Regions from separate parts of the Bacillus sp. ISL-39 genome, predicted to be linked through region 2. Evidence: riboswitches for the same ligand, from Rfam matches in the RefSeq annotation. Region 2 holds a riboswitch; each other region holds the start of a gene.
What was found. A riboswitch is a leader RNA that binds a small molecule or an ion and turns the genes downstream of it on or off. The one in region 2 is predicted to bind S-adenosylmethionine.
Positions count from the first base shown of each region.

Region 1: it holds a riboswitch for S-adenosylmethionine, as region 2 does, so the genes downstream of both, J7E37_RS09550 (methionine ABC transporter ATP-binding protein) here and J7E37_RS02775 (LLM class flavin-dependent oxidoreductase) in region 2, are expected to answer to the same signal.
Region 3: it holds a riboswitch for S-adenosylmethionine, as region 2 does, so the genes downstream of both, metK (methionine adenosyltransferase) here and J7E37_RS02775 (LLM class flavin-dependent oxidoreductase) in region 2, are expected to answer to the same signal.
Region 4: it holds a riboswitch for S-adenosylmethionine, as region 2 does, so the genes downstream of both, J7E37_RS07375 (trans-sulfuration enzyme family protein) here and J7E37_RS02775 (LLM class flavin-dependent oxidoreductase) in region 2, are expected to answer to the same signal.

Region 1 covers NZ_JAGGQM010000009.1:91,561-96,923, reverse strand. Annotated here, with positions in the region: gene J7E37_RS09560 (MetQ/NlpA family ABC transporter substrate-binding protein) at 1-252, opposite strand, end outside; gene J7E37_RS09555 (methionine ABC transporter permease) at 274-939, opposite strand; gene J7E37_RS09550 (methionine ABC transporter ATP-binding protein) at 929-1,942, opposite strand; SAM riboswitch class I at 2,017-2,121, opposite strand; gene J7E37_RS09545 (chromate transporter) at 2,264-2,794, opposite strand; gene J7E37_RS09540 (chromate transporter) at 2,791-3,366, opposite strand; gene J7E37_RS09535 (methyl-accepting chemotaxis protein) at 3,932-5,363, opposite strand, start outside.
Region 2 covers NZ_JAGGQM010000002.1:220,499-225,861, reverse strand. Annotated here, with positions in the region: gene J7E37_RS02790 (sigma-70 family RNA polymerase sigma factor) at 132-794, shown strand; gene clpP (ATP-dependent Clp endopeptidase proteolytic subunit ClpP) at 815-1,396, shown strand; gene J7E37_RS02780 (LL-diaminopimelate aminotransferase) at 1,746-2,927, shown strand; SAM riboswitch class I at 3,010-3,115, shown strand; gene J7E37_RS02775 (LLM class flavin-dependent oxidoreductase) at 3,258-4,307, shown strand; gene J7E37_RS02770 (ATP-grasp domain-containing protein) at 4,338-5,291, shown strand.
Region 3 covers NZ_JAGGQM010000011.1:5,451-10,813, reverse strand. Annotated here, with positions in the region: gene asnB (asparagine synthase (glutamine-hydrolyzing)) at 1-624, opposite strand, end outside; gene metK (methionine adenosyltransferase) at 943-2,145, opposite strand; SAM riboswitch class I at 2,432-2,573, opposite strand; gene pckA (phosphoenolpyruvate carboxykinase (ATP)) at 2,857-4,446, shown strand; gene J7E37_RS10475 (DUF3231 family protein) at 4,539-5,363, opposite strand, start outside.
Region 4 covers NZ_JAGGQM010000005.1:264,198-269,560, forward strand. Annotated here, with positions in the region: gene safA (SafA/ExsA family spore coat assembly protein) at 1-556, opposite strand, end outside; gene J7E37_RS07370 (YflT domain-containing protein) at 880-1,446, opposite strand; gene J7E37_RS07375 (trans-sulfuration enzyme family protein) at 1,587-2,729, opposite strand; SAM riboswitch class I at 2,814-2,915, opposite strand; gene J7E37_RS22025 (CBS domain-containing protein) at 3,040-4,221, opposite strand; gene J7E37_RS07385 (YitT family protein) at 4,585-5,363, shown strand, end outside.

The sequences.
Region 1 (5,363 bases), on a different contig from region 2:
ATCACCTTTTGACAAAGCCAGGTTCGGCTGGATGTAATCGCTGAACTCGACTACTTTCACTTCATAGCCTTTTTTCTCAAGGAGCGGCTTGATCCCCTTTGTGACCATATCGCTGTATGGACCGGATGTCGCACCGAATGTCACATGTTTTGCGTCTGCTTCCGCATCGCCGCTGGATGCTGAGTCGCTGCCGCATGCGGCAAGCAGCCCGATTGATAAAAATAACAGTACAAACAATAATAATTTCTTCATTTTAAAAGAACCCCCTAATATTTATCTTTTGTCTACTAATCTTGCAATCCTGTCCCCGCCAAATTGGATCAGCTGGACGAGGCAGATGAGGATAATGACTGTTGTGATCATGATGGTATTGTCGTATCGGTAATAGCCAAAGCGGATCGCCAGGTCACCGACTCCACCTCCGCCGACAATGCCGGCCATTGCCGAATACGCAACAAGGCTGATAATTGTGATGGTTACCCCCTGGACAATGCCAGGCTTCGCTTCAGGTATCAGTACATCGTTGATGATCATCCATGGAGTCGCGCCAGTTGCAACGGCAGCCTCTATGACTCCTTTATCAATTTCCCGAAAGCTTTGCTCTACGATTCTCGCAAAAAACGGAATTGCCGCGACCGACAATGAAACAGATGCCGCTGTCGGACCAATTGTCGTGCCAGCAATTAAATTCGCAAGCGGGAGAAGGGCGATCAGCAAGATAATGAATGGAACCGAACGGATCATATTGACGATGAAGCCGGCAATATTTTTAAAAAGCTGGTTTTCCAGGAACAGTCCTTTGTCAGTGACAAAAAGAAGGACTCCTGTTGGCAATCCAACGATGATGGCGACAAGGATGGAGATGCCGACCATATAGATCGTTTCAAAAAACGCTTTATTCAATTCAGGCAGCAGTGCAATCAGGTTATCAAGCAGCATCATCAATCACCTCCAGATTTTTAGTCCTTGCCGCTATATAGGCAATCGCCCGGTCAATCTCCAGCTGGTCGCCCGAAATCTCCATAATGAAAATGCCCAATGGAATATCCTGAATATATTCAATCTTTCCATGCAGGATATTTCCGCGAACCTTATAGGTCTGGAACACATCAGAAATGACTCCCTGTTCGGCAATTTCACCCTGGAAATAGATTTTGATCAGCTTTCCTCGACGCTCCTTCAGCAATCTTTCCGGCAGTTCGAATTGAAGGATGGCGTTGACAAAGTCCCTTGTGAGAGCTTGTTTCGGATTCGCGAAGACTTCATACACCTCTCCTTCTTCAATGATTTTCCCGTCTTGCATAACAGCCATCCTGTCGCAGATGGTCTTGACGACTTCCATCTCGTGGGTGATGAGGACAATCGTGATGCCCAATTCACTATTAATCTTTTTAAGTAAGGATAGGATTGATTTCGTAGTGCTTGGATCCAGAGCAGAAGTAGCCTCATCACATAAGAGCACAGATGGATTGTTCGCCAGCGCCCTGGCGATACCGACCCGCTGTTTCTGTCCGCCTGACAATTGTGCCGGATAGACATCCCTTTTATCAGTGAGGCCGACCATATCAAGAAGCTCCGTCACTCTATCATTGATTTTCGCTTTCGGAGTGCCGGCCGCTTTAAGCGCAAAGGCGATGTTTTCACTAACTGTCTTTGCGCTGACAAGATGGAAGTGCTGAAAGATCATCCCGATTTTCAGGCGCGCTTTCCTCAGTTCACTCTTGTTCAAAGAAGTTAGCTCCAGACCATCAATATGTATTTCTCCGGATGTTGGTTTTTCAAGAAGATTCAGGCATCGGATTAAAGAACTTTTACCGGCTCCGCTGTATCCGACAATACCGTAAATCTCTCCCTTTTCTACTTTTAATGAAACTTGGTCAACACCTGTAACCGCCCCTTTTTTTGTTTCATAAATCTTGACCAGGTTTTCCACTTCAATCATGATTTGCACCCCCGTTTTTAAAAAATAAAAAAGCCTCTTTCATTCAAAGAAAGAGGCATCGTAAACATCTATACGACTTATCTTTCAGAATGAAAACATTCTGCAGGAAGTGGCACCTTTCCCAAAAGGAGGTTGCCGGACGTCATAGGGCCTAATCCCTCAGTCTCTCTTGATAAGTAACTTATTTAATTAATTTCGATAATTGAAATATTAAGTCTATCTGATTTATTTGTCAACAAAGTTTTTTGAGGTTTTTCTCATGTTACCGCTTACAGGGCTGCAGGAGTAAGGAATTATTTTTTGAAAAAGAAAACCCCTTGTTTACGATAAAACAAGGGCACCGTAAACAAGGGATCCTGCGATGACATAGGCAGGGTGGACTTTGAATTTTTCCATCAGGATGAAGCTGATTCCGCCAATCAGAATGGTATGCATCAGCCCGACCCCCTCATAGGAAGAGAAAAAGAAATCATAGGTCATGACTCCTAAAAGGACGGCAATGACAGGGCGGACGACGATTGTCAGCCTTTTGACACGGGGTGAATCTTTAAACTTCATTAACAAACCGAGCAAGCTGATCATCAGGATTAGGGATGGTGCTACCGTGGCAAATACCCCAACTATAGCTCCGAGGATTCCTCCTTCTGCATATCCGATATACCCAGCCATCTTGGTAGCAATCGGGCCAGGCAGGGCGTTCCCCATTGCCAGCACCTCACTGAATTCATTGACTGACATCCAACCATATCGGTCAACGACTTCATTTTCGATTAATGGAATGGAGGCAGGGCCGCCGCCGTATCCTAAAATCCCTGGAATAAAAAAGGCCAAAAATATATGGAAATAAATCACTGCTGCTCCCCTCCTGTTTGTTTATTTTCAGATGTTGCAGGGTCTTTTTTCAGCAAGGCACCGAGCAGCAAGACAAAAATTAAAATAGCGGGATGCAGATTCAAGAATTGAAGAAGAACCAGGCTGCCAATAAGCGCCACAGCTGTCCACGCCCAACCAAGGTTTGATTTACCTGACTTCTTGATAAAATCCCATGTCAGGACAGCAAGCATGACGGCAACAACTGGAACAACAGCCTCTGCCATTCCTTTCACCCAAGGCTCATCTTTGTATGAGTTCAGACCGGTCAGCAGCAGGATCATCAGGATAATTGCTGGAATCATCGTTGCTGCAAGGGCATTGATCATACCAAGGTATCCCCCTACTCGATAGCCAATGTAGCCCGCCATTTTTGTGGCAATCGGACCCGGCAGCGCATTTCCCAAAGCAAGAACATCACCGAATTCATCAGAATCCATCCATTTATATTTTTCAACCACTTCCTTATGTACAAGCGGAATCGAAGACGGGCCGCCGCCATATCCAAGGATTCCCACGCGAAAAAATGCTAAGAATAAATCTCTTTGCTTCAAAACTTCACCTTCTAATCTATTATTGATGCAACTAATCGTATCCTTATGAAATGAAATCAAATCCAGCCTCAAAAGTGTACCGTTCCAGGAACAGCAATCTATTCAATCTATACTTATATCTTGTATTTAATTATAGACTCATATAATCAATACTGCATGTCAAATTCAAGTAATTTTACCGTGTGGGCCTATTTCATCGTAATTTTCGCCATTCAGGTGTCTCAAATTCTCCCCGCCACGCAAGGTATTGACGAATTATTAATTATCCCTGCCAATTTTTGATCAATTCGGCAAACTCCACGAATATTTCGACCCAGCAGCATTTCTGCAGTTTCGGCTGCATATAGCTCTTCATATAAGGCTCTTTTCTCATACTTTGTTGCTATTGACTACCAAATATGATTGAATGACCTATTTTTCCTCGCAAAGTAGACTCTTTTGTGAGGTAAAGAGCACGCAAACTTATTACCGATCCTTATATTACGTTAAAATCGGCTTTAGGATTTTAACAACAATCTTTACGAAAAAAAGTACCACAGGCCCTAAGGCTATGATACTCATCTTATTATCTATTAAACTTAAAAACTGAAACGGATACATTCAACTCATTTGTCAGCTTCCTCAGGTCTGTCACCTTTTTCGAAAGGTTGCCGAATGCAGATAATTGTTCCGTTGTGGATGCGGAGATTTCTTCGCTTCCAGCGGCTGTTTCCTCTACGACCGCACTGATCGATTCAACATTATGCAGAACCCTGGCTCCCAATTCCTTCGAAGCTTCCATACCTTTGACAAGCTGAGTAACTTTCTCTGAGATGCCGCTTACCTTCGATTCAATATTCACAAAAGCAGACATTGTCAGGCTCATTGATTCCATCTGCTCTTCTGCGATTGCTCCGCCTTTGTTTACCGCTTCTCCGATTCCTTCAAGTCCAGTCTTTAGGAGATTGACCATATCAAAGATTTGTGTTGTGGCTCTGTTGGATTCTTCAGCCAGCTTCCTGACCTCTGAGGCAACGACTGCAAATCCTTTTCCGGCTTCTCCTGCCCTTGCTGCTTCAATCGCCGCATTCAATGCCAGCAGATTGGTCTGATCCGCGATGGCTGAAACAGTTTGGGCCATATCCTGGATTTTTGCCGCATAGCCTGCAAACTGATCAGTCGCTGCCTGGATTGAAGCAGAGGCTTCTTTGTTTTCGGTAATTAAGACTTTTTGCCCCTCGATCGCTTTTCTGCCTGCGCTGATTGCTTCCACCGCTTCCTGGCTATACGAGGAAGATTCCTGGGTGTAATCGAGGTTCAGCATGATTTCCTTATCCATTTCATCAATCAGCTCGACTGATTGCTGAAGATCTTCCGAGACAGTCTGGGCACCTGCAGAAAGCTCATCCGTTGATATAGCCACTTGGTTGGAGATTTCCGTCAGCGCGATATTTTCCTGCTCGATTTCTCCTGCGAAATCTTCCACTTCCTTGCTTGCCATGTTCACTTTTTGCAGCAGGGATGTCAATTGGGCTGCCATCATTTCAAAAGACTCGTTCAAGGTTCCAAGCTCATCCCTGTGTTTGTAAGGAACTTTTTCGATCATCAAGTTTCCTCTGGCGATTTCCTGGGCATTGAAGGCAATCTGCTTCAGCGGCCTGGTGATTGAGCTGGTAAGCCTGATTCCAATACCACCAGCAACAATCACAAGCAAGATGCTGCCGATGACAGCCGCCAAGATGATGAATTGGATCTGGTTCTTCAAATCCTCCTGCAGAAAATTATAGTATTCATTGACCTGGATATTCAATAGGTGCAAATCGTTCAGGATTCCTTCACTGCGCAGTGACTGACGCTTAACTTCAGCACTTACCTTGTCCTCAAGAGCTTGTTTAGCTTCAGACTCCAGGGTGCTGAACTTTCCAAGTGCCTTTTCCAGCACGAATTTGCTGTTCTCCTGCTGTATCACTTCTTTTGCCTGAGCAAAAGTCTGCGAGGTCTTCTCCATTTTCACCAAA
Region 2 (5,363 bases):
CGGTATGAAAAAGCTGGCTAAGTTGTTTACCAGCATATACTGAAAAAAGAATTAAAATTATTTTGTAAGGCCGTATCTTTTCTCTCCCTCCAGCCGTTTAAGGGGCAGAGAGGTTCAAAGGAGTGAACAGGATGTCGATCAATAAACTCAGGAGTTTGAATAGAGCAGAGGATTCCGGAATCATGATCCACTATAAAAGTCTGCAGCGATATTGCCGTTTTCTTACCAAGAGCAGCTGGGACGGCGATGACCTTGTCCAGGAAGTAACGGTGAAGGCAATTCGCCATTATGAGCCGTCTCAAATCAGCGCGGCCTTACTGAAAAAAATAGCTTATCACCAATGGGTGGATACAATCAGGAAGCAAAGCCGCGAGATAACGGGCATACCTGAAAATCTCGCCTCATTCACTCAGGGGAGCGTAAGGGATACAGTCGAGATGGTCATGTCCAAATTGACGCCGAAGCAGGCAGTGATTTTTATCCTGAAGGAAGCATTTCGTTTTCAATCACGTGAAATTGCCGAACTGCTGGACTCAACAGAAATGGCGGTTAAAGCAGCACTTCATCGTGCAAGGAAAAGGCTTGAGAGGGAAGGCGGCCTGCGTGAAGTGGATCAGGAACTGAATGACGAGGAAGAAAAGCTGCTGTCAGACCTGCTTTGCGAATCTCTTCAGTCTGAGGATCCGACTGTGCTGCTTGAAAATATCCAGGAGATTCCGGCACTTGCTCCTTGTTCACCGGAAATGTCTCTGCACTCCCGTTCACCTCTCTCTACTTTCAAAATGGCTGCGTAAGCAGGAAAGGGAGGACCAAAGTGAGTACAATTCCTTATGTCATAGAACAATCCAACCGTGGAGAGCGTTCATACGATATTTATTCAAGGCTTTTAAAAGACAGGATCATCATGCTTGGAGATGAAATCAATGACCAGGTGGCAAACAGCGTTATTGCTCAGCTTCTGTTTCTTGAAGCAGATAATCCTGAAAAGGATATCTCCATCTATATTAATAGTCCTGGAGGTTCAACCACAGCAGGCTTCGCGATTTTTGATACGATGGAATACATCAAGCCCGATATCAGCACAATCTGTATCGGAATGGCCGCATCGTTTGGAGCCATGCTGCTGCTTGCCGGTACAAAAGGGAAACGATTTGCATTGCCAAACAGTGAAATCATGATTCATCAGCCGCTGGGCGGTGCAAGGGGCCAGGCGACGGAAATTGAGATCTCAGCCAAAAGAATCCTTAAGCTGCGTGATCATGTGAACAAAATTATATCCGAGAGAACAGGCCAGCCAGTGGAAAAAATCGCAAAGGATACAGACAGGGATTATTTCATGAGTGCCCAAGAAGCACTCGAATATGGGATTATCGACAAAATCATCACACGAGAATAGTGGAGAGCTGCCCTGGGCAGCTCTTTTTGTGTTTTAACATCGATATTCGCAAATCTAACCTATCCGGTTACCCGAAATCCCAACTGGTATTAAATTGTTGGTAACAGGTATTAAAAGGCTTTCAATCAATGTTAAAAAAAATCAAACTGACATTAAAAATCACCACCAACTGGAATTATCCGCAATAAAAGCTTAATCAGTTGCAAGTTAAGGTGGATAGCAGCTCATATTATTTTTTTCTAGAACTGATCAAACGAAAATGCTATAATCGAATTTATATTTTAAAAATTCAGATGAATCAACCTCGACGAAAACATCATGAATGAATGAACAGTAAAGGGGAATGTCCATGAAAATCTACGGATCAGAAAAGATTAGAAAAATGACATCCAGTATTTTTCAGGAAGTGGTTGACCGTAAGCAGGCGGCCTTGATGAACGGGAAAGATGTGATCGACCTGAGTATTGGAAGCCCGGATTTTGGACCGCCTTCTTTTGTCATGGAGGAGCTTGCTAAATATTCGATGAATCCAGGGAAATATGGGTACACGCTTAAGGGAATTAGTGAATTTAACGAGGCGGTAAAATACTTTTACCATCAGCGTTATTCGGTTGAACTGGAAGCTGGAAGTGAAGTCCTGCAGCTAATGGGCTCGCAGGATGGGCTTGCGCATCTTGCTACAGCCATCATTGATCCTGGTGATTATGTACTTGTTCCAGATCCAGGTTACCCGATCTATGAAGCGAGTGTTACCATCGCAGGCGGCACTATTTATCCTATGCCTTTACTGGAAGAGAATAAATTCCTGCCGCAGCTTAATGAGATTCCTCTTGAAATTTTACAAAAAACAAAAATGGTGATCTTGAGCTATCCTGGAAATCCTGTCACTGCACTTGCTGACACCAGCTTTTTTGAACAGGTGATCGAATTCGCCAACGTACATAATATCCTAGTCGTACATGACTTCGCCTATTCTGAATTGATTTACGATCATAACCCGCAAATCAGTTTCTTATCCGTCCCTGGTGCAAAGGAAGTTGGAGTAGAGTTCAATTCACTCTCAAAGACTTTCAATATGGCAGGCTGCCGTATTGGATATGTAGCAGGAAATTCACAGGTCATCGATATTCTTGCTTCCTTTAAATCACATATCGATTACGGCATCTTTTACCCAATCCAAAAAGCAGCGATTGCCGCACTTACTTCTGATTATTCTTTCCTGAAGGATCAGCTAAAGCAGTATGAAGCACGGCGGGATGCTTTGGTATCTGGTTTTCGGGACAGCGGATGGGAAGTGGCTAATTCTCCGGCAACGATGTTTGTGTGGGCTAAAATTCCTGCCGGCTGGAAATCCCGCGATTTTGCCTTCAAGCTAATTGAGGAAGAAGGGATTGCCGTCGTTCCTGGTGATGCTTTTGGCAAACAAGGCGAAGGGTATGTCAGGATCGCTATGGTTCAGCCTCCAGAAAGACTAATAGAGGCATCTCGGAGGGTAAATAAATTTCTGTCAGGATTTCCGATAGAAATATAAAAATATTTCGATAAACGAATTGACTTTTGTTTGAATTTAGAATATTATCACTTTATTAAACTAAAATTTAATACATGATGTCTTCTTATCAAGAGAGGTGGAGGGAAAGGCCCTGCGAAACCTCGGCAACAGGTTCTGAAAGAATACTGTGCCAATTCCTGCGGACAATTTTGTCTGAAAGATGAGAAGAGAGTATTCTATGGCTCTCTTCTTAAAGAAGGGAGCTTTTTGTGTTTAGGAGGCTTAATTTTAAGTCTCTAATGTTTTTCCTGTAAAACCAACTTATCGGGTTGGTTAAGTTGAGTTTAAATGAGCAGAGGAGAGATTGTGATGAAGTATGGATTTTGGCTGCCGATATTTGGCGGATGGCTAAGGAATGTAGAGGATGAAAACATGCCGCCTACCTTTGATTATGCAAAGCAGGTGATTCAGTCAGCAGAAGAGTGGGGCTACTCAACTACTTTGATCGCCGAATTGTATCTTAATGATATCAAAGGCCCGGAGCATGACTCCCTAGAAGCCTGGACAACAGCTGCTGCTTTGGCTTCTGTGACTGAAAAAATCGAGATCATGGCTGCTGTTAGGCCGGGTTTCCACAATCCTGCAATCACAGCAAAGATGGCGGCAAACATAGACCAAATCAGCAACGGGCGATTTACCCTCAATGTCGTTTCTGCCTGGTGGGAGGAAGAAGCGCGTCAGTACGGCGGGATCTTTACCGAACATGATGAAAGATATGAGCGGACTACGGAGTTCATTGATGTACTCAAGGGACTATGGAGTGAAGATAGCTTCTCTTATGAAGGGAAGTTTTATCAGCTGAAGGATACGAAGCTGTTCCCGAAACCAGTCCAGCGGCCAAATCCGATTCTTTATGCCGGCGGGGAAAGTCCAAAGGGAAAACAGACTATTGTTGAAAAATGCGATGCCTATGTCATGCATGGCGGAACAGTAGAAGAAATTGAACAGAAAATAACCGATATGAAAGACCGCAGAGCTGCTACGTCAAATCCAGGACTGTCAGAGTTCGGAATGGCTGCCTATGTCATTTGCCGCGATACCGAAAAAGAAGCATTTGCAGAATTGGAACGGATCACGACTGTAAAAGAATCAAGTGCCTATGCGGGCTTTAAGGACTTTACAAGCAAATCCCAGCTTGAACAGCAAATTCAGCTTCAGGATTACTCGGTATCAAACCGTGGACTGAGGCCAAATTTAGTAGGGACACCAGAACAAATCGCCGAGCGGATATTGCAGTATGAAGATGCCGGTTTAGGATTGCTATTACTGCAATTCTCTCCGCAGCTCGAAGAAATGGAACGTTTCGCAAAACAAGTAATGCCGCTTGTTGAGGCAAAAAGAAAGCAAGCGATTGTATAATCTACATTAAACTAAGGGGAGGAAGAAATAATGAGCAAAGTATACATCATCCATGAAAATAGTGAATGGACCATTCATTTAACAAAGAGGCTTGAGGAGCTGGGGATTCCTTTTGAGGAATGGCATCTGGACGAAGGCCTGCTGGATTTATCGAAGGAACCGCCAGAAGGTATTTTTTACAGCAGGATGAGCGCTTCCTCTCACACAAGAGGCCATCGCTTCGCCCCTGAATATACAGCGCAGGTTCTATCGTGGCTGGAGAACAACGGCAGGAAGGTATACAACGGATCCCGGGCGCTGGAACTGGAAGTAAGCAAGGTCAAGCAATACCTCGAGCTGGCCAAGCATGGAGTAGAAACTCCGAGGACAATTGCGACTGTCGGGAAAAAACAGCTATTGGATGCTGCGAAGGAATTTGACGGGAAGGCATTTATCACGAAGCATAATCGAGCAGGAAAAGGTCTTGGGGTCCAGCTGTTTCAATCAATCGAAGCACTGAAGGCATATGTTGACGGACCTTCTTTTGAAGAACCGGTTGATGGTGTGACACTGATTCAGGAATATATCCAGTCCCCGGAGGGCTATATTACCAGATGCGAGTTTGTCGGCGGCCAGTTTGCTTATGCAGTGAAAGTCGATACTTCGGAAGGTTTTGAATTATGCCCGGCTGATGCATGCCAGATTGGAGACCTGTTCTGCCCGGTAGGTGAAGAGGTTGAAGAAAAGCCGAAATTCCAGGTAATTGAAGGCTTTAATGATCCCATTATTGAAAAATATAAAAGAGTACTTGAATCAAATAATATTCATGTTGCCGGAATTGAATTCATCAGAAACGAGGCAGGGGAAATCTTCACTTACGATATCAATACAAATACGAATTACAATCCCGATGCAGAGGCAAAGGCAGGAAAATTTGGCATGCTTGAGCTGGCAAAGTTTTTAAGAGAAAAGCTGGCTGCCGAGTACGGGGCTGTGACAAGATAAGCAGGGATTTCCCCTGCTTTTTTTGTTTTTTCTGAGGTAAAATGTGATAATCTATCTTGATTGGAAGTATCT
Region 3 (5,363 bases), on a different contig from region 2:
ATAATGCCCCGGTTCAAGCTTGTAAATGCCTTCGGACATTGTATTCGGCTCTGGTACGAACTGATATGTCAAATAATGCTGGAGAGCCTTGTAATCAAGGACATCGTTTTCCAGTGCAAGCAGGATACTCTTTTTCTCAGAACCAAAGAACGTGCGGTCGCCATCTTCAAAGTAGAAAAATGGCTTGATGCCAAAATGGTCACGGGCACCGTAAAGAACCTGCTCCTGCTTATCCCAGATGACAAACGCGAACATTCCGCGCAGCTTGTCGACAGCCTGCTCTTTAAGATGGCTGTATAGAGCAATGATGACTTCAGTATCCGAGTGAGTTTCGAAGCTAAGCCCTTCTTCAATCAACTCTTCACGAAGCTCAAGATAGTTGTAGATTTCCCCGTTGAAAATGATCCAGTAACGCTCATTTTCATAGGTCAAGGGCTGATGGCCAGCCTCAAGGTCGATGATGCTCAGACGGCGGAAGCCGAATTGGATATGCTCATCATAGAAATATCCATCATCATCAGGCCCGCGATGGGTAATGATATTATTCATATTTTTAAACAGCTGCTTATTATATCCGCTGAATTCCTGTGCATTCTCATGTACACAACCGATAAAACCACACATTATGTACTTCACCTTCTCCATTTCAGAAAAAATTTAGTTTTTCATTTCAGAAAAAATTTAGTTTTGCGCTGATTTCCGCTCAAGGCGCGATTTTTATAACAAAGAACCTAAAGAAATGCATCTTTCTAAAAACATACCATCTAATACTATCATTAAACGCAAAATTTTTGCAGTAAAATCTAAGGGAAATTTAAGGTAATACTCTATTTTACACCTTTTGAACCAGGTGCAAACCAGGCGAGTTTTTGAGTGTTCCCTGATTAGACGGCAAATAATAAAGGGAGTTACATATTCCTATGCAACTCCCTTTGTACTTTTTTATTTATCTAGTGCTTGGGTGCGAAGCGTCTCTGCCTTGTCTGTACGCTCCCATGGAAGGTCAACGTCAGAACGGCCAAAGTGTCCATAAGCAGCTGTCTGCTTGTAAATTGGCTTGCGCAGGTCAAGCATATTGATGATTCCAGCAGGACGAAGGTCGAAGTTGCTTTCTACAACGTCGATCAATACATCTTCGCTTACTTTGCCTGTTCCGAAAGTATCGATTGAGATGGATACCGGACGAGCAACACCGATTGCGTATGCAAGCTGAACTTCAACTTTTTCAGCAAGGCCGGCAGCTACAATGTTCTTCGCAACGTAACGTGCAGCGTATGCAGCTGAACGGTCAACTTTTGTAGGATCCTTACCAGAGAATGCGCCTCCGCCATGGCGAGCGTATCCGCCGTAAGTATCTACGATGATCTTGCGGCCAGTAAGACCTGCATCACCCTGTGGTCCGCCGATTACGAAACGGCCAGTTGGATTGATGAAGTATTTTGTGTTTTCGTCGATCAATTCCGCTGGTACAACAGGCTTGATGACATGTTCTTTAAGGTTGCGCTGGATTTGCTCGAGCGAAACTTCCGGGTGGTGCTGAGTGGAGATAACAATTGTATCGATGCGGACTGGCTTGTCGTTCTCATCGTACTCTACTGTTACCTGAGTTTTTCCGTCTGGACGAAGGTATGGAAGGATTTCTTCCTTGCGCACTTCAGTCAGGCGGCGGGAAATCTTATGTGCCAATGAAATCGGAAGCGGCATTAGCTCTTTCGTTTCGTTGCAGGCAAACCCGAACATTAAGCCCTGGTCTCCTGCTCCGATTGCTTCGATTTCTGCATCGGACATTTGGCCTTCACGTGCTTCAAGCGCCTGGTCAACACCCATTGCGATGTCAGCAGACTGCTCGTCAATTGAAGTCAATACAGCGCATGTTTCAGAGTCGAAACCGTACTTCGCGCGAGTATAGCCAATTTCCTTGACTGTTTCACGAACGATTTTCGGAATGTCTACGTATGTAGATGTAGTGATTTCCCCTGCAACAAGTACAAGTCCTGTTGTAACTGATGTTTCAGCAGCAACACGTGCATTAGCATCTTTTGCAAGGATCGCATCCAAAATCGCGTCAGAAATCTGGTCGCAGATTTTATCCGGATGGCCTTCTGTTACTGATTCAGAAGTGAACAAACGGCGTTTGTTTGACATCTGAGTTCCTCCCTTATTTATAAAAATTGATCGAGGCTGTCCCAATACAGACCCCGGGTTGATACGGTACTCATTCCCTATGTAGTATGAAATAAACGCTGAGTTTTTATTAGAAAAATTTGTTTAGGATTCATGGTGAATGTCTTTTTTTCCTAATTTCACCCACGGGAGCAATGACACCTAAGAAGGCAGTCCAGCAGCATTTCCATGCATCGGACAGAAAAAAGCAATATAAAAAACCTCTCCATTTACGAGGAAAGGTTTTTGCTTAAATCCGCGCCTTTCGCTCTTATCGTTCAAGGGCAGTTCCCTTGCGTCAGGTTAGCACCTTTGCCCGGAAAAAGATCAGCATTCCAAAGGCTGTTTTTTCACGTTTGCAGGTTGCTGGGTTTCATTGGGCCTGTCCCTCCACCAGCTCGGGATAAGAGAGTATCCGTTCAAGGACAAATCATATCGAAACTATAATTGCATGTCAATGATTTTCTCGGTAATTTTGTCGATTGTTGTTGAAAGTTTTTTTGTATAATAAAAAGGTACTTAAATGAACCCTTTTTGCTTGACTATATAAAGAAAGAATTATATAACGCAAGTGAGGTACAAGGTAATTTTCCGAATCATTAGTATAGATTAATTGAACCAATGTGTTATACTAATAACGAGATGTAAACACTTACAAATTATTAATCTTTTAAAAAAGGAAGGTATTCTCCGATGAATGTTGTAGGAATATCAAATGAACTTTCAGCATTATTAAAAGGAAGCAATGTACAGGTGCAGTTATCCGTTCCCCAGCTTGTTGAAAAGGTCCTGAACCGGAACGAAGGGCTCCTGACTTCAACTGGTGCAGTCAGAGCGACTACTGGTAAATATACTGGCCGTTCACCTAAAGATAAATTCATTGTCGAAGAAGAGTCAGTGAAGGATAAAATTGACTGGGGTTCTGTCAACCAGCCGATTTCCGAGGAATCTTTTACAAAGCTATATAATAAGGTATTGAATTTCCTTAAAGAAAAAGAAGAAGTTTTTGTATTCAAAGGATTCGCTGGCGCTGACAAGAAATACCGCCTTCCGATCCAGGTCATCAACGAATACGCCTGGCACAACCTTTTCGCACATCAATTGTTCATCCGTCCAACTGAGGAAGAGCTTGCAGACCATGAATCTGAATTCACGGTCATATCTGCACCGACTTTCAAAGCGGATCCAGAGGTTGATGGAACGAATTCCGAGACATTCATCATCGTTTCCTTTGAACAGCGCGTCGTGTTGATCGGCGGAACAGAATATGCGGGCGAAATGAAGAAATCGATTTTCTCCGTGATGAACTACCTGCTTCCTGAAAACGGCATCCTTTCCATGCACTGCTCTGCAAATGTGGGACGCGAAGGAGATGTTGCATTGTTCTTCGGCTTGTCCGGAACCGGAAAAACAACTCTGTCAGCTGATAACAATCGCCGCCTGATTGGTGATGATGAGCATGGCTGGTCAGCTAACGGTGTCTTCAACATCGAAGGCGGCTGCTACGCGAAGTGCATCAACTTATCGAAGGAAAAAGAACCGCAGATTTATGATGCAATCCGCTTCGGATCTGTTCTTGAAAATGTCGTGGTCGATGATGAGACCCGAGTTGCGGATTATGATGACGGCAGCCTGACTGAAAACACTCGTGCAGCTTATCCGATCCAGGCAATCGATAACATCGTAGACCCTAGCATTGCCGGTCATCCGAACGCGATCGTCTTCCTGACTGCTGATGCTTTCGGAGTCTTGCCTCCAATCGCCAGGCTGACGAAGGAACAGGCAATGTACCATTTCTTGAGCGGATATACATCAAAGCTCGCTGGAACTGAGCGCGGGATCACTTCACCGCAGGCAACGTTCTCGACTTGCTTTGGTTCACCTTTCCTTCCGCTTGCAGCAACAAGATATGCGGAAATGCTCGGTGAAAAAATTGACGAGCACAATGCGAAGGTCTTCCTCGTGAACACAGGCTGGACAGGCGGGGAGTATGGCACAGGAAGCCGCATGAAGCTGGCCTACACACGCGCAATGGTCCAGGCAGCACTTGAGGGCGAACTGAACAATGTCGAAACCGTCAAAGACGAAATCTTCGGCCTGGATATTCCGGCACATGTACCTGGTGTACCTGACGATGTCCTCCAGCCCGTCAAAACATGGAGCGACAAAGAATCATACTACGCAAAAGCAAACGAACTCGCAGGCAAGTTCCGTGAAAACTTCAAAAAGTTCACAAACGTACCATCCGTGATCGAAGAAAAAGGCGGACCTACAGCGAAATAGACATAAAGGCCATTTCCAAACGGAAATGGCCTTTTCTTTTCTCCAATCTATTGGTTAACGTGAAAAAACAAAGCTAACTATGGCAATTCATACTAATTACTTCTGTTTCTTAATGCTTCCCTATCGACATTTTGCGGAGGCTGTTCCATCCATCTGTTATTAATCATTATTTTAATCCCGTCATTTGCATATTGAAGGATTTCAGTCACAAGTCTTGTATAATCTCCGCCTAAATCTTTTCTTAGGCTTGCTCCCATTGCTGTTCCGTAACCACCAACACTGATAGCATTCAAACTGTTGGTTTGAAACATCATCAGCTTATCGGAAAAAGGCGGAACAATTGATTGTGAAATCGCTGAATCCCAGGTACTTGGAAGCGGGACCCCATCTTGTATTAGAATTTCTCTAAATACCGATTCATGCTTAGCAGCTATTTCAGAACCTCTTTCCATAAACGTTCGAACCTCTGGTGATTTGGCTGTCTGAGAAAAACCTGCTAAAAAGGTTCTGCCAATGGAATTTGTCTCTGTATTTTTAGATATATGAGCCAGTTCCACAGCGGTAAGCGGACGGTGTCTTCCAATTAAACTCGATAAAAATGATTCATCCTGAAGATATTCCGCTTTCTCCATTGGAGGTATTGTTGGTGAGCGTACGAATGTACCTTTTTTTAGAAGCAAGTCACAGGAATCATTATAAAGTTTCATAAATGTCTCAGAAGTCTTCGAAAATAATTGTCTTACATCATTCCTGGCCAATACTTCCAGAAAAGCTGCTGATGCAACTGTTCCAGCCGAAGCCATATATTTAATATATCGCAATGCAAAAAGGTCTGAATACACTCGGCTTGCCTCTAGATTGACGTCCTCCTGAGTGAAACCGATAGGCAGTGCATGTTGATCTTTTTCGAAAATCGA
Region 4 (5,363 bases), on a different contig from region 2:
CATGCCCGACACCAATATGGGTGTACGCAGGGCTAAGGATGTTCTTCCGGTGCCCAGGACTGTTCATCCATGATTGGACCACTTCATTTGGTGTTCTTTGGCCGGCTGCAATGTTTTCGGCAGCACTTCGGTAATTGATTCCGAAGCTCTTCATCATCGTGAAGGGACTGCCGAATGTGGGACTGGTATGGGAGAAATAATTTTTGTCTCTCATATCTGCTGATTTATATCTGGCGACCCTGGAGAGCTGCCAGTCAGCAGCAAGTGGCTTCAGGCCATTCTTGGCGCGCTCCTGGTTTGTAAGCTGGATTACCTGGCTTTCGATACTCTTTGTTGCTCTTATTGTAGGGATATTCACCCTCTGGCCAGGATAAATCAAATTTGGATTTTTAAACTGCGGGTTGGCGGCGATGATTTCGGAAAGTCCAACCTGGTACCTGACTGAAATTTTCCATAGAGTGTCCCCGGGCCGTACTGTGTGGACTTGCTGGGCAAACGAAACAGTCGGGATGGCTATTACCATTAAAAGCAGAGCTAATATTATTTTCTTGAACATTTTCCATCCTCCTCACCTGATAGGATGAGAATAATCCAAGAAATTATACTTTATTATTTTTTTATAAGAAAACATCACAAGCACGTTGCATATAGATTAATCAAGGGAGGAATGCGAATTATGGGCTATCTTTGGGTGATGACCATTGGTTTTGTCATTTGTCTCGGTATAATCGGCGGCATGTTGATGTTCTTCATCACATCCGCTTTCAATTACGATGACGCCAGTCGGATCGATTTATTGGATACGGAGAGAAAGAGTAAGTCGTAGGATGCCAAAAGGCTGCCAGAATGATCTGGCAGCCTTTTTATATGGCATGGTTATTAAAAGTCGCGTGTGTTATCAAAACGAGTGTTGGCAGGGTTGTCCGAAGTCAGCGGTGCATCAACTGGGTTTCCAGTCCTAGTGCCATCAATCGCTGTAGTACGATCATTCAGGCCAACTCTGTTTTCGTCGCGCTCGACAACAACGAGAATCTTACCTTCTTTTACATAGCCTTCGTAGCGTTCTGCTTCATCTTCCGGAATACCCATTCCGATCAGTGCTCCAGCCAAACCGCCTGCACCTGCGCCTACTGCAGCGCCAGTAAGTGTCGCAGCGATTGGGCCCGCAGCTACGATTGGACCGATTCCAGGGATCGCAAGTGCGCCGATGCCTGCCAATAATCCAGTAAGGCCGCCTAATACGCCGCCTGTTGCCGCTCCTGCAGCAAGACCTTCCTCAGTCTTTGTACCGGTAGCTTCGTTTACATCGTGAACCTCATCTTCGTTTTTACTGATTACAGAAATGTCATCGGTTGAGTATCCCTGTCTTTTCAGGTCCTCAACAGCCTGGATTGCGTCTTGCTCGTTATCATATACTCCAACAAGATGTTTTTCATGTTCAAACATATTAAAAGCCTCCTTTAGACGAGTAGTCCCTATAAAAATACCCACACACAGGAGGCGTAAACCTTATGTCGAACGATTAACTGCTGATATGATAAACCAAAGAGACTTTTTTAGTTAAATTCGAAGCAACCCGAAATTTTTTAATTTCCAGCCTCAGTCAGTGCAGCTTCAAATTGCTCGATTATATCCTGGCTATTCTCGATTCCCACTGAAATCCTGACTAGTCGATACGTAATGCCAAGCTCTGCCTGAGCCTTTGGAGGCAGCGCGCGATGGGAGGTTTTCAGCGGATGGGAGACAGTCGTTTCAACTCCCGCAAGTGTAGGCACAATCTTTATCCAACCAAGCGATTTCAAAAACCTGTCTGTATCCACGTGTTCTGCCAGTTCAATTGTTACGATGGCACCAAAACCTTTTTCACCTTCTGAAAATGGATAATATACCTTTGAAACATTCTGATGTTCCTTCAGACTGTCAGCCAGCAACCTGGCATTTTCCGATTGAGCTTTCATTCTTAAAGCAAGGGTCTTCAACCCTCTGCAAGTCAGCCACGCTTCAAACGGGCTGAGGTTCGCACCAAGATTCACGATTCTTGCGCGCGCTTCTGCTATCAATACCTTCTTGCCAACGATAACACCAGAGGTAACATCACTGTGGCCTCCGATGTATTTCGTGGCACTGTGGACGACAAGATCGGCTCCTAGCAATAACGGGCGGACATAAAGCGGTGTAGCGAACGTATTATCAACTAATACAGTAAGATTTCTTTTCTTAGCCAGCGCAATGACGTCCTCCAATTTTTCAACACGGAGGAGCGGATTTGTGATGGACTCTGTGTAAAGAAGTTTCGTATTGGATTTGATGGCCTGCTCTACATTTTCTAGGTCTGCAAACGAGACAAACGTTGTTTCGATTCCAAAGCGCTCCAATTCAGCTTTCAGCATATGAAAACTGCCGCCGTAAACATCATCAGCCGCAACAATATGATCGCCATTCTTCACCACTGCCAGGACACCAGCTAAAATCGCAGCCAAACCAGAGGAAGCTGCTGCCCCGTCTTCCGCAAGTTCAAGTGCCGCTAAGGATTGACCAAGTTCATCCGTATTCGGATTTCCAACTCTTGAATATAAATAATTTCCCTCTCCCTGATAAAAGCCCTCAAGCTCATCAAGGTCATTAAAGGTAAATGCTGATGTCTGATAAATCGGTGTCGCCTTGCTCTTAATTCCTGTTTGCTTCTTATGTATGGAATGAAGTACTTCCGTTTCAAATTTTTTCGCCATTTGGTCACCTGCTTTTAGAATTTGTAGTATGGAAAAAATAATCATAAAAAACCTCTCCAAATAAGGAGAGGTTACAGTCAGCCTCACTTATCTTCAGACTGCAATCTTCAGGAATTAGCACCTTTCATTTTAAACGATGGTTGCCGGGCTTCACAGGGCCTGTCCCTCCGCCGCTCTTGATAAGAGTTATTTCGGTTTTAAAAATAGTTTAGATAGCTGAAGTATATCAGCATCCCTGGTTTATCGTCAATGACAGTTCACACACTGAAAACACTGGATTCACGCTGGAGACAGCTGGAAGATTGGCTGCTCAATCTTCCGGATCGCTGTCAAGCAAGTCCCACGGCGTTATCACTCCAATTGGCTTCCCGTGGCGGTCTCCCGTTTCCGTAATGATGACTGCCTGCAGTTTCTTGCCTCTTGTATGGTATCGCTCGAATAATTCTTCAATATGATAAAGTGATGCAGCCTCATCCACAAAGGTCACAAAGTAATTTTTCCCCTTCGTCAAAAGCTCTTTTACACGGACATCCTCGAAATGGACCACACTGTCGGAAAAATGCTTCGCCAGCCACTGGATGATTTCCGTTGAAGTCAGCAAGGCAACATACTTATCATCCTTGTCGTAGACAGGGAATCGTGTAAAATCAAACTTATTGATCACCTTTAGAACATCTTTAAGATAGGCATCCTCGTAATAGTAAAACACCGGGCTGGTCGCGATTGATAGTGCCGTCTGCGGCTTCTCAAACTCCCTTGCGATCTCCTCAATCCGTTCGACCACCTCGATATGCGGCTCGGCAATATAATAATCTGCGTTCACCCGCTCATGGACAATCGCATTGCGGAGCTTCGCAAACTGATGCAGTTCACTTTTATATTTACGAACCAATGAATGATTTTTATACCCAGAGTACAGCAGTTCCACGAACGCATCGCTGTCCGTTCCCTTTACCATTTCCTTCAGCGCTTTGTGAATCCTGTTAAAGGCCGTCTCGAACTTGCCGGATTGCTCTTTATGCTTTACTTCTTGATCTTCTGAAGTTTTCGCTCCTGAATCAGGATTTTTGTTTGATGAATTCTTGCCGCCTTCATTCCCACCCTTATTACCATTGCCGTTTATCGATTGTTTTGAGGCTGGTTTGCCATTTTCTTTACCATTCTTGGATTGATTGGAAGATGCCTTTCCATTGCCATTGCCGGCCTGTTGGGTGGAAGACCTGCTTTTATCGTTTTTTGAATGATTTGAAGAAGAGTTGCCCTTTTCTTTTTTTGATTGATGTGATGGCTTCCCATTTTCGCTTCCTTTATTGCCATCATGCTTTTGATTTCTTTCATCAGCCCGCTTCAGTCTGTTTTCCTCATTCTCCTGCGGCTTAGGGTTAGTTCTCATATATGACTTTCTCTTATTTTTACCAGTCTGATGATTCTTCTTATTTTTTGAATCTGACTGATTATTTGATTTATGTTTAGCTTGAGTATTGTTAGCCAAAAAAAGCCCCTCCGTAATTTCAAATAACTTCCCCCTTCTCATTACCCCATTTACCGGTTTTACTAATCATGGATATATAATGAAAAAATACCAGCTAGCTTTAATGTTTGATACAATAAGTATAGTACATACATTACTAATTAATAGTAGAGTTTTTATAGAGTCTCTTTTCGTAAACTTTGTTGCTTTCATAGTCAAACGTAAAAATCAGGTTATGAATATTTACGTTTTCTTATGCATTTTCAGTTAAGGAGCTGCTAGAAAAGGGCCCCTTGAAGCTAGCCAATATGCGGTTGATAGATTAATAACGAAAAGCAACAATCAATGCGAAAACATTCTTAATAGAAAAGGGTTTGATCTTTAGTGGCAACAACGAAGAAAAAAAGAATAATCAAAGAGGTCACACAGCTTGTGACGATCACAATCGGCGCGGTTATCGCGGCATTCGGGCTCGATCTGTTCCTTGTTCCTAACGCGATCCTTGACGGAGGGGTCATCGGGCTGTCAATCATCGCAGCGGAACTGACGAACATCTCGATGAGTATATTCCTGTTAGTGTTTAACCTTCCTTTCCTATATATCGGATATCGGAGAATGGGATTGAAATTTACGTTCCGCACCTTATATGGAGTCATTATTTTATCCGGCGCGACTGCTTATTTACACCATTTTGAACCTGTGACGGATGATTTATTTTTAGCAACGATCATCGGAGCGGTAATCCTTGGCACAGGGGTTGGTCTGGTCATCCGGGCAGGCGGCGCACTGGATGGAACCGAAATCATCGCCATCCTTGTCAGCAAAAAGCGCACCGTCTCTGTCGGTCAGATTGTCATGGTCATGAACTTATTCATCTTCATTTTAGCCGCCCTGCTAGTGTTCAGCTGGGAAACGGCCATGTACTCCATCATCACCTATTTCATTGCCTTCAAGATGATCGACGTCGTCGTCGAAGGGATGGAGGAGCTAAAATCCGTCACAATCATTTCCGATGTTCCTGAAGAAATCGCCGAAGCATTGCTAAAACAATTAGGCCGGGGCATGACCTACATCCAGGGCCAGGGTGTTTTTTCAAGTGAACCAAAGAAAATCATCTACACCATCGTCAGCCGGATCGAATTGTCCACACTGCGCTCAGTTGT